Regions from separate parts of the Streptococcus sp. k-628 genome, predicted to be linked through region 1. Evidence: riboswitches for the same ligand, from Rfam matches in the RefSeq annotation. Region 1 holds a riboswitch; the other holds the start of a gene.
The links. Region 1 has a riboswitch for thiamine pyrophosphate ahead of HT730_RS02940 (TenA family protein). Riboswitches for the same ligand answer to the same signal wherever they lie in the genome.
Positions count from the first base shown of each region.

Region 2: it holds a riboswitch for thiamine pyrophosphate, as region 1 does, so the genes downstream of both, HT730_RS01155 (thiamine-binding protein) here and HT730_RS02940 (TenA family protein) in region 1, are expected to answer to the same signal.

Region 1 is NZ_VMMZ01000017.1:10,293-15,632, reverse strand. Features, by position in the region: gene thiE (thiamine phosphate synthase) at 1-277, opposite strand, end outside; gene thiM (hydroxyethylthiazole kinase) at 279-1,061, opposite strand; gene HT730_RS02940 (TenA family protein) at 1,190-1,858, opposite strand; TPP riboswitch at 2,074-2,162, opposite strand; gene lctO (L-lactate oxidase) at 2,310-3,446, opposite strand; gene lysS (lysine--tRNA ligase) at 4,071-5,340, opposite strand, start outside.
Region 2 is NZ_VMMZ01000008.1:73,097-78,436, forward strand. Features, by position in the region: gene HT730_RS01140 (ABC transporter ATP-binding protein) at 1-469, opposite strand, end outside; gene HT730_RS01145 (ABC transporter substrate-binding protein) at 469-1,476, opposite strand; gene HT730_RS01150 (ABC transporter permease) at 1,515-2,273, opposite strand; gene HT730_RS01155 (thiamine-binding protein) at 2,236-2,526, opposite strand; TPP riboswitch at 2,595-2,697, opposite strand; gene cbpD (choline binding-anchored murein hydrolase CbpD) at 2,780-3,898, opposite strand; gene HT730_RS01165 (Veg family protein) at 4,091-4,357, opposite strand; gene dnaB (replicative DNA helicase) at 4,359-5,340, opposite strand, start outside.

The DNA.
Region 1 (5,340 bases):
CTTGTCCTACATGTACGCCATCAGCGTCAATTTCCATCGCCAAATCAATATCATCATTAACAATAAACGGAACATTGTATTTTTTACAAAGATCCTGTAGTTTAATTGCTAATTCGACTTTTTCTTTACCTTCTAAGGCTCCCTCCCCTTTTTCACGAAATTGAAATAAGGTTATACCACCTTTTAAGGCTTCCTCAACGACTCTATATAGATCTTTACCTTGGCAAGTAGTCGTTCCACAAATAAAATATAGTTTTAGTAATTCTTTATGAAACATTTTACTTCACTCTTTTGAATTTCTTTACATCTTCATCTGTAATCTCATATAAGGCATTTATAAATTCAACTTTAAATGTTCCAGGAAGATGTCCATTTGGACGTTTTTCTGCCATTTCTCCAGCGATATTGTAAACCAACATTGCTGTTTCTAATGATTTCAATTCTTGACCTTTTTCTAGTCCGATAAAGCTTGCTACCACTGCCCCTAATAAACATCCTGTCCCAATGACTTTTGGCATCATGGCACTACCATTATGAATCGTTACCACTTCTCCATTAACAGCAATCGCATCCACTTCACCTGTTACTATTATAGGAATATTGAACTTCTCATTTGCTGCTAGAGCAATCTCGTCAATATTATCTACTCCCACACTATCTACTCCTTTAGATGCCACACTTATTCCTACTAAAGAGGCAATCTCGCCAGCATTTCCTCTAATCGCTGCTAGTTTGTAATTGTTAATTAGATCATCTGCTACTTTTTTTCTATATTCTCCTGCTCCACAGGCTACAGGATCTAAAACTGCTGGGACATTATATTTCTCTGCAATTTTAAGAGCAGCTTGGTATAATTTCCAATTTTCATCTGTCAATGTTCCTATATTTATTAATAAGCCACCAGCATACTTTAATAAATCCTCTAAATCTGCTGGAAACTCACTCATGGCTGGTGAGACACCCAGTGCTACTAATCCATTTGCTGTGAAATTTTTTACTACATCATTGGTGATACAAATGACCAATGGTGCTTTTTCTTTTAATAATTTTAAACTTGTCATATTGAATTCCTTCCTTTTCACTTTATACGATCTATTGATTTCGATTTATCTCTATCTTTAGTTGAGAATTTTTTTCAGTTACATTGAATGATTTACCTCGTCAAATTTGTCAGTACCCTGAACTTTCCCTAGACATCGTAACCAATATCAAAAAAGGCTAATTCTAAAGCGACCGCTTGATTCCAGCGTTGCTGAAGTTCTGTCAAATCTTCTCGACCTTTCCCGACACGATTGAGTTCGTCAACAAGAAATTGAACCCACTCTGCAAAGAAAGGACCTCTATGGAGATTGATCCATTCCGAATGAATATAGGCTTCAGGTAGAGCCAAATCTTTAGAACCCCAGTCTAAATAGAGACCCTCTGCAATGACCAGCATGACCAAAAGATGGGCATAGTCTGATGAAGAAACAGCAGAATACATTAAATCCTGAAAGGCTTTTGTTACAGGGTGCAAGGTCACTTTCAGATAGTCATTCTCAGATACTTTTAACTCTTTGAAAGCCTTTTGGAAATAACCATCTTCATCTGCTTCAAGAAAGCCTAGTTGCTTGGCAAAACGAAGCTTGGATTCAAGCTGGTCTGCGTGGGCTACGCAGGCACCCAGCATGGATAAGAAGGCATCAAAGAAATGATAATCTTGAATCAGGTAGTCCTTTAAGACCTTATTCTCAATTGTCCCTGCAAAAAGTTCCTTGACAAAACGATGATTGATTGCAGCTTGCCAATCCTTCTGACTGCTTTTTAATAATTCTTCAACAGTCAGACCTGGCTCAAATGCATAAACCTGTGTTTCCATATTTATTTTTCCTCTCTTTACTCCTTAGTAATCAATAAAACACCAAGAGATACCAAGTAAAATCCTAATTCCACTTGATCCTTTTAAAGAACATTGAGGGCATTTGCAGAGAGCTACCTAAACAAGACTATCCAGTTTATATAAACAAAAAAACTCCAATTACAATCAAGAATTAGAGTTGACTTACAAGATTAGACCGTTCATTTCGCCATACGAAAAAACGTTTTACATTTCCCTTCGCCAGTCTTAACTGTATCAGGTTCAATGGGTATCATCTCAGCCTAAAGCACCCCAAATGTCTCTATTATTTAATTACTACACCAGTATAGCAAAAAATGAAAGCCCTAGCAAGATATTTGACCGAAAAATATCTTTATATAGTTTTTGATAGCGATTTATTCTTCCAATACACGAAGAAAAACCTCCACATTCAGTGGAGGCAATCATTTTATCAATACAATTTTAAGTCGCGGGGGTCAACTGGGAAGGTTGGGTTGTATGGGTTGTGACGGAGTTTGAAATGTTTGACATCTTCAATAGTCTGAGTTCCAGACAACTGCATGACTGTCTTCAATTCCGCATTCAAGTGTTCAAAGACTTGGCGCACACCAACACTACCGCCGAGTGCCAAGCCATAGATAACCGGGCGACCAATAGCTACCAAGTCTGCTCCTGAAGCCAAGGCTTTAAAGACATGTTGACCACGACGAACACCAGAGTCAAAGACAATTGGCACACGTTTATCAACTGCTTCTGCCACTTCTTGAAGTGAATCAAAGGCAGCTGGTCCACCGTCGATTTGACGACCACCGTGGTTGGTTACCCAGATACCAGAGGCACCTGCAGCAAGCGAACGTTCAACATCCTCACGGCATTGTGGTCCCTTGACATACACAGGAAGTCCTGAGTATTCAGCGATAAATTCTACATCACGTGGAGACAAGCGTTGTTTAGCTGATTTGTAAACAAAGTCCATTGATTTACCAGCACCTTCTGGCAGATATTCTTCAACAATCGGCATGCCAACTGGGAAGACAAAACCATTACGCTTATCAACCTCACGATTACCCCCTACAGTAGCATCTGCCGTCAAGACAATCGCTTTATAACCTTCAGCCTTCACACGATCCATGATGTGGCGGTTAATGCCATCATCTTTACTAAAGTAAAATTGGAACCAATGAGGTGTCCCTTGGAGGGCTTCAGAAATCTCTGGAAGGTCAACAGTAGAGTATGAGCTAGTTGTATAAAGAGAACCAAACTCATGCACACCACGCGCAGTCGCCACTTCACCCTGTTCATTCGCTAATTTATGAGCCGCAACAGGCGCCATAATGATTGGTGAAGACAATTTTTCACCTGCAAATTCAATCTCTGTACTTGGATTTTCTACATTGCAAAGCGTATGCGGAACGATGAGCTTGTGGTTAAAGGCGCGGATATTCTCACGTAAAGTGAAAGTATCTTCTGCTCCACTGGCGATATAGCCAAATGCTGCTTTAGGAATCACTTTTTGCGCCATGGGCTCCAAATCATAGGTATTGATGAAATCTACATGCCCTTCTGCATTGCTTGTTTTGTATGACATAAACTGTCCTCCTTGATTAAGTAAGCGTTTGCTTTTTACTATACATCTATAATAACTCTTTTTTCAATCATTTTCAAGAGTTTTGCTTAAAAACCATCTTATTTTTTCATACAATATACTATCCCTACTTTCCTTAAACTCTAAACTTTAGTCTATATTAAGTGAATCGTTGAGATTTTTTGCTGCCAGGCATTTGAACTACTTTTTTATTTGCTGATTCTATCTACCAATGCTATAAAAAACAAGTGAATAAGACACCAGAACATCCTCTAATAGGGCCTAGGGACTTATATCAGTCCCATATATACTGTTTAAGCAAGATACTATCCTAGTTGACGCTAACTTCCTATCCCACTTATTAATTTTTTATTTATAGTGAATCTGAACAAATCAATTGGAGAATCCAAGTCAATTTCTAGTACTTTTTGAAAAGTTTCAGCGTACTATCGTAAAATGAAATAAAACATGCGCAAATTGATTAGGGAATTTAAACCAATTTCTAACAATATCTTAGAAATCAAAGTGTACTATTTCAACTTCAACACACTATACTTCATTTTCTCCTTAAATTCAGTCTCTTTTTTCATCAAAAAAATCCTCTGACAAGTACCAGAGGATAAGAGCTTATTTCATTGTTGGGAAGAGCAATACATCACGGATAGTAGTTGTATCAGTGAGGAGCATGCAGAGACGGTCGATACCGATTCCCAAACCACCTGTTGGTGGCATACCGTATTCAAGGGCTTCAATGTAGTCGTAGTCGATACCTGTCGCTTCATCGTCACCAAGTTCTTTAGCTTTAGCTTGGGCTTCAAAACGGCTAAGTTGATCGATTGGATCGTTCAACTCAGTAAAGGCATTACCGTACTCCTTAGTCATGATGAAGAGCTCGAAACGGTCAGTAAAGCGTTCGTCTTCAGGATTCTTCTTAGCAAGTGGAGATACAGCTACTGGATGTCCATAGACAAAGGTTGGTTGGATCAAGGTTTCTTCAACAAACTCTTCAAAGAAGGCATTGATGATGTGACCAACTTCAGTGTAGTGTTTCTCAACTGGAACTTTCTTCTCAGCAGCAATAGCTTTGGCTTCCTCGAAAGTCATGTCTTGCCAGAAATCGACACCAGTAATTTCTTTGATAGCATCCACCATGTGAACACGTTTAAATGGTTCATTGATTTTGATTTCAGTACCTTGATAGTTAACTGGGCCATCGCCTTTGACTGATTTAGCAGCGTGTTGGATAATGCCTTCAGTCAAGTCCATGATGTCTTGGAAGTCAGCATAAGCTTGGTAGACTTCGATAGAAGTAAATTCAGGGTTATGAGTGGCATCCATTCCCTCGTTACGGAAGATACGTCCGATTTCATAGACGCGTTCCATACCACCGACGATAAGGCGTTTCAAGTGAAGCTCAGTCGCGATACGAAGCACCATGTCAATGTTTTGGGCATTGTGGTGGGTGATAAATGGACGGGCCGCCGCACCACCAGCTTCGTTGTGAAGAACAGGTGTTTCCACTTCAAGGAAACCTTTTTGGTCAAGGTAACGACGGATTTCAGAAATGATTTTTGAACGAGTGACAAAGCGCTCAAAGCTTTCACGGTTAGAAATCAAGTCAAGGTAACGTTTACGGTAAATTGTTTCAACGTCTGTCAAACCATGGAATTTCTCTGGTAGAGGACGAAGAGCCTTAGACAAGTGTGTGATGTGAGTAGCCTTGATAGAGAGTTCTCCCATATCTGTACGCATCACTTCGCCTTCGACACCAAGGAAGTCACCAAGGTCTGCTTTTTTGAAGATTTCGTAGTTTTCTTCACCGACAGCATCTTTACGAACGTAGATTTGAATCTGTCCTTCGCGGTCTTGAAGGTGGGCAAAACCTACTTTACCTTTA
Region 2 (5,340 bases), on a different contig from region 1:
TAAAGGCTTCATCTAAGAGAAAGAGCTTGTGCCCGAAAAGATAGGTACGAAGTAAGGCTACACGCTGGCGCATCCCACCACTAAGTTCATGGGGATACTTGTCTCGTACAGCTGTCAACTGAAAGGTCGCAAGAATTTCATCTGCGCGAGCAATAGCTTCTGCCTTATCCACCTTTTGAATCAAGAGGGGCAGAATGATATTGCCAAGCACCGTCTTGTGCTCCAAGAGCAAGTCCTTTTGCAACATATAACTCACCCGCCCCTTGGGATTCTCCTCACCGTCCAGAACAATTCGCCCTGACTGGACTTCTAAAATCCCAGCGATTAGATTAAAGAGGGTGGTCTTTCCTACACCACTTGGACCTAGGATAGAAACCACTTCACCTGAAGTCACTTTCAGATTGATATCCTCTAAAATCCTCTCCTGACCATAAGCATAACTGACGTGTTCTAGTCTAATTTCTGTCATTATTTTACAAATTCGTTGGTGAAGCCTTTGTCTGTCAAGTCTTCTTTAAGGATACCATTTTCTTTATCCCATTTGTAGAAGGCATTCCAGCGTGTTGCATCAAATTGACCCCATTTTTCCTTGTCGCTTGCGTATTCTTTTGACAAGTATTTTTGAGATTCGATGACAAAGTCACGTTTTTCCTTGAGCTCAGGTGCATTCTTGATGAGAATATCCGCAGCTTCTTCTGGATGTTCCATGGCATATTGGTAACCTTTTTTGATAGCTTGGATGACTTTACGAGCTTCTTCTTTATTGTCTTTCAGATAGTCGTTGTTTGCGATGATAACTGGTGAATAGTAGTCAAACTCCTTGACATAGTCTTTCAAATACATGAAGTTAGCATCTACACCTTGAGATTTAGCAAGAATTCCATCCCAACCGTAGTAGATCCAAGCAGTGTCAAATACTCCATTAGCAATTGGTGTGATTGAGTTTGAGTCGTTGTTTGGTACTTTTTCGACTTTATCAAAGTCCCCACCTTGTGATTCTACCAAGGTTTTCAACATAGCAAGTTCAGTTGGATCATTCCAAGTTCCGTATTTCTTACCAACCAAGTCTTTTGGACTAGCTACATTGTCAGATTTACGAGAGATGATTCCTGATGTATTGTGTTCAACAATAGCTGCAACTGCAGTGATTCCTGCGCCTTTTTCCAATTTTTTAGCCATATAGTCTTGGAAATAGACTGCAAATGGTGCCTTACCGTTAATAACCAAGTCAGAAGAACTTTCTTCTGGTGGCAATTTCAAATCAACATCCACTCCAGCTTCTTTGAAATAACCTTTTTCCTTAGCCACATAAAGCCCTGTGTGGTTGGTATTTGGTGTCCAGTCTAGGATAAAGTCGATTTTCTTAAGTTCTGCTTCCTTATTATCCTTAGAAGCAGTTCCTTGACCACAGGCCACAAGCACAACAGCTACAAGAGCTGTTAAAACAGTTAAAAACACTTTCCATGTTTTCTTCATTTTGATTTCCTCTTTTCTTTTTCAGAAACATTCTTATTCTACGAACGTTTCCATTTAATAACATATTTTTCACTAATATCGACCAACTTCATACCCAGAAGACTGATAATCGATACCAGGATAATAATAGCAAACATAGTATCATACTGAAACAGTTTCTTGGACTGAATCATGTAGACACCTAGTCCTTCAAAGCCTCCCAACCACTCAGATACCACTGTTGTGATAAAGGCGTAGGAGACACTGACCCTCAGACCTGCATAAAAGTAGGGCAGGCTGACTGGAATTTTAAAATGCCACAGGATTTGCCAAGGCTTGGCCCGCATCAGACTAAACAAGGTCAGCATATCCTTGTCACAATGCCTAAAACCGTCCAAAATGCTGACGATGATAGGAAAGGTTGTCGTCAAGATAATCAGGACAATCTTGGGCAGAATCCCATAACCTAGCCACAAGACCAAGATAGGAGCTATAGCAATAGTCGGGATAGTCTGAACAACCACCATCATAGGGTAAATCAGGTCATTGAGCCAAGTCAAACTGTCCATAAGTACAGCCATGAGACAGGCAATCAAGACTCCCAAAACCAACCCCAGTAAAGCCACTCTCAAGGTTGCCCAGCTATGGTGCCAGAGAAATTCTCTATCACGAACAAAGGACAGGAGAATTTCAAAAGGTGTCGGCAGGATAAACTTGGGGAGAAGTTTAAGAAAACCTGCTAACTGCCAGATTGACAAGACCCCCATAAAGCCCAATAGACTAATGTGTCGTCTCAGTATACTTTTCAAGTTTCTCATCAATACTTAAAATCTCTCCTACATTTATTTTGACATTGGCAAAGACATTATCTACCTCCTGCCCGGCCACTTCCAGCGCTTCTTTGAGAATACGCATAAGCTCATCAAACTCCCCTTCCAAGACCGTTTCAAATGGTGTCACCACCATGGTCACTTCTTGAGCTTGCAGATAAGCAATGACCTGATCGATAACAGCTATCCGATTAATCCCCTGCGATAGGGGTAAAACTTGCAAGGCAATGCTTGCTTTCATAAAAACCTCCTCTTCTCGTTTTCCTTTGACAAAAAGAAAAACCTTTACCATATATGGAAAAGGTGCAGAATAGACTAAGTATCGTTCCCTACGCTGGCATTACCCAGATCAGGTGCGGTCGAAGTTTAACACTTCCTCTCAGACTGTACACAGACTCCCATATATTACATGGACATATGATAGCGCAAATTAAGAAAAATGTCAAGGAAACTGCTTACAGAAAAGAGCAGGAAACATTTCCTACTCCAATTTTCTATACTCGTTCTCCATCACTGTTTACTCTATAGCCATCCACCGTCGTATTAACAGCTAAGGCACCTGAAGAGTAAGAATAATACCACTTACCAGAAACTTGATACCAGCCTGTTTTCATTGCCCCTGAACTATCCAGATAATACCACGAGCCATTTTCCTTTAACCATCCTGTCTGCATTTCACCAGATGATTTCAAATAATACCAGCTAGAACCATCTTTCAGCCATCCCGTTGATTTAGAACCATTTGATTTGAAATGATACCAACTACCATTTATCTTCTTCCAACCGACAGTCAATCCAGTATTTGAGCTATAATTAGAGCTATTCCCTGATTGGTTCTGATAATTTTGTGAAGAAGTCACTCCCTCTAGCTGGATATAACGACGACTTCCGTTATAAGCTGTATAACTCAACCACTTGTATCCATCTTTTTCGAGAATTTGATCATAATGAACCTTCTCCCCAGGATAATAGTAATCAATCGCAGTTGCGCTAGCTAGTGGCTGATTTTTGATAGCAGACTTAGCCTTGAAATAATGTGTTCCTCCTGTTGAAACTGAGGTTTGACTATTCCCAACACTGCCACCAGCCAAATCTTTAAAATGAATAAATCCTGTCATCGTATTTGCTTTTATACTTCGTTTATTATAGGCTTCTGTATAACCATAGTTATATTCCTCGATCTCAATCTGATCTCCCATTACATTTGACACCCAGGCAACATGCCCATAAGTTCCTGCAGTAGACCAAGCAATAGAGCCAATCGTCGGTGTATTATCTACACGATAGCCTTCACGACGAGCACGATGCCCCCATTCATTCGCATTTCCATAAGCCCTTGGAATCTCAAAACCATTGACATTACTCAAACGAAAGGCTGCAAAAGAAGTACACTGACGAGAGTACATGCGCCACTGATCAATTTCCTGACTCCCATTTTTATAATAAACAGGATAATCATCCCCACGCGCAATCGATCCATTTCCGCCAGAATAGGCATAGACACTATCACCCGCTGCTAGCATCAATCCTACTACTAAAAAAGGAACAACCTTTTTAACCGACTTTCTAAAAGAAAATCCTGTCTCTATTACTTTAAATGATGAACTTTTCATTCTTCCTCCTTGAAATAGTATAGTACTCAATGAAAATCAAAGAGCAAACTAGGAAGCTAGGCGCAGGCTGTACTTGAGTACGGCAAGGCGAAGCTGACGTGGTTTGAATTTGATTTTCGAAGAGTATAAATCGAAGATTGCCTTCACTTAAACTATTCGGAGAAAAAAGAAAAAGTGAGAAAATTTCTCACTTTAGTCCAGATAATGAATCAAATTCTTTTCAGTAAGGATATCTGAGTAAGTAAAGGATTCAACGTAAACATTAGCTTGTTTATCTCCTTCAACGTTCCCAAATTCAACGATAAATAGGGATGGATAAACCTCAATTAGCTTACCCAATCTATTTTTTTGGCGCTTACGACCATTCTCCAAAGTCATTTCTACGACTTGTCCCTCATGTGCCTTGATTTCTTCTTTGATTTTTTTCATCTTGGCTACATCTGTAAATGCATCTGACATCTTATGCCTCCCTCTTTGAGATACTTGAAAATTTATTGTATTCTTTTTGGAAAATCAATTCCACCGTTCCACGAGCTCCACTACGGTTTTTCTCGATAATAACTTCTACCTTATTATTCGGTATGCCTTCCTCTTCTTCACCACCACGCTCATAGTAATCGTCGCGATAAAGAAAGGCTACGATATCAGCGTCCTGCTCAATAGACCCAGATTCACGAATATCAGACAAGACCGGTCTCTTATCCTGACGTTGTTCTACCCCACGAGAAAGCTGACTAAGAGCGATTACTGGAACCTTCAATTCCTTGGCTAGGATTTTCAACTGACGTGAAATTTCTGAAACTTCCTGTTGACGGTTTTCTCGCCCAGTTCCCGTGATCAATTGAAGGTAGTCTATCAAAATCAAACCAAGATTGCCCGTTTCTTGAGCCAGTTTACGAGAACGAGAACGAATCTCTGTAATCCGAATCCCTGGCGTATCATCGATATAGATACTTGCATTCGCTAGATTCCCTTGAGCAATGGTATACTTTTGCCATTCCTCATCGGTCAATTGCCCCGTACGGATAGAATGCGATTCAACCAACCCTTCTGCCGCAAGCATACGGTCCACTAGACTTTCCGCACCCATTTCCAGTGAGAAAATAGCTACCGTCTTGTCCAACTTAGTCCCAATATTCTGAGCAATATTCAAAGCAAAAGCTGTCTTACCAACCGCCGGACGAGCTGCTAAGATAATCAACTCCTCCTCATGAAGACCAGTCGTCATATGATCTAAATCACGATAGCCTGTCGCAATACCTGTAATATCGGTCGTTTGTTGCGAGCGAGCTTCCAGATTTCCAAAGTTGACATTCAACACATCTCGAATGTTCTTAAATCCGCTTCGATTAGCATTTTCACTGACATCAATCAGGCCTTTTTCTGCCTGAGCAATAATTTCATCAGCTGGTTGTGACGCTTCGTAAGCTTGGTTGACAGAC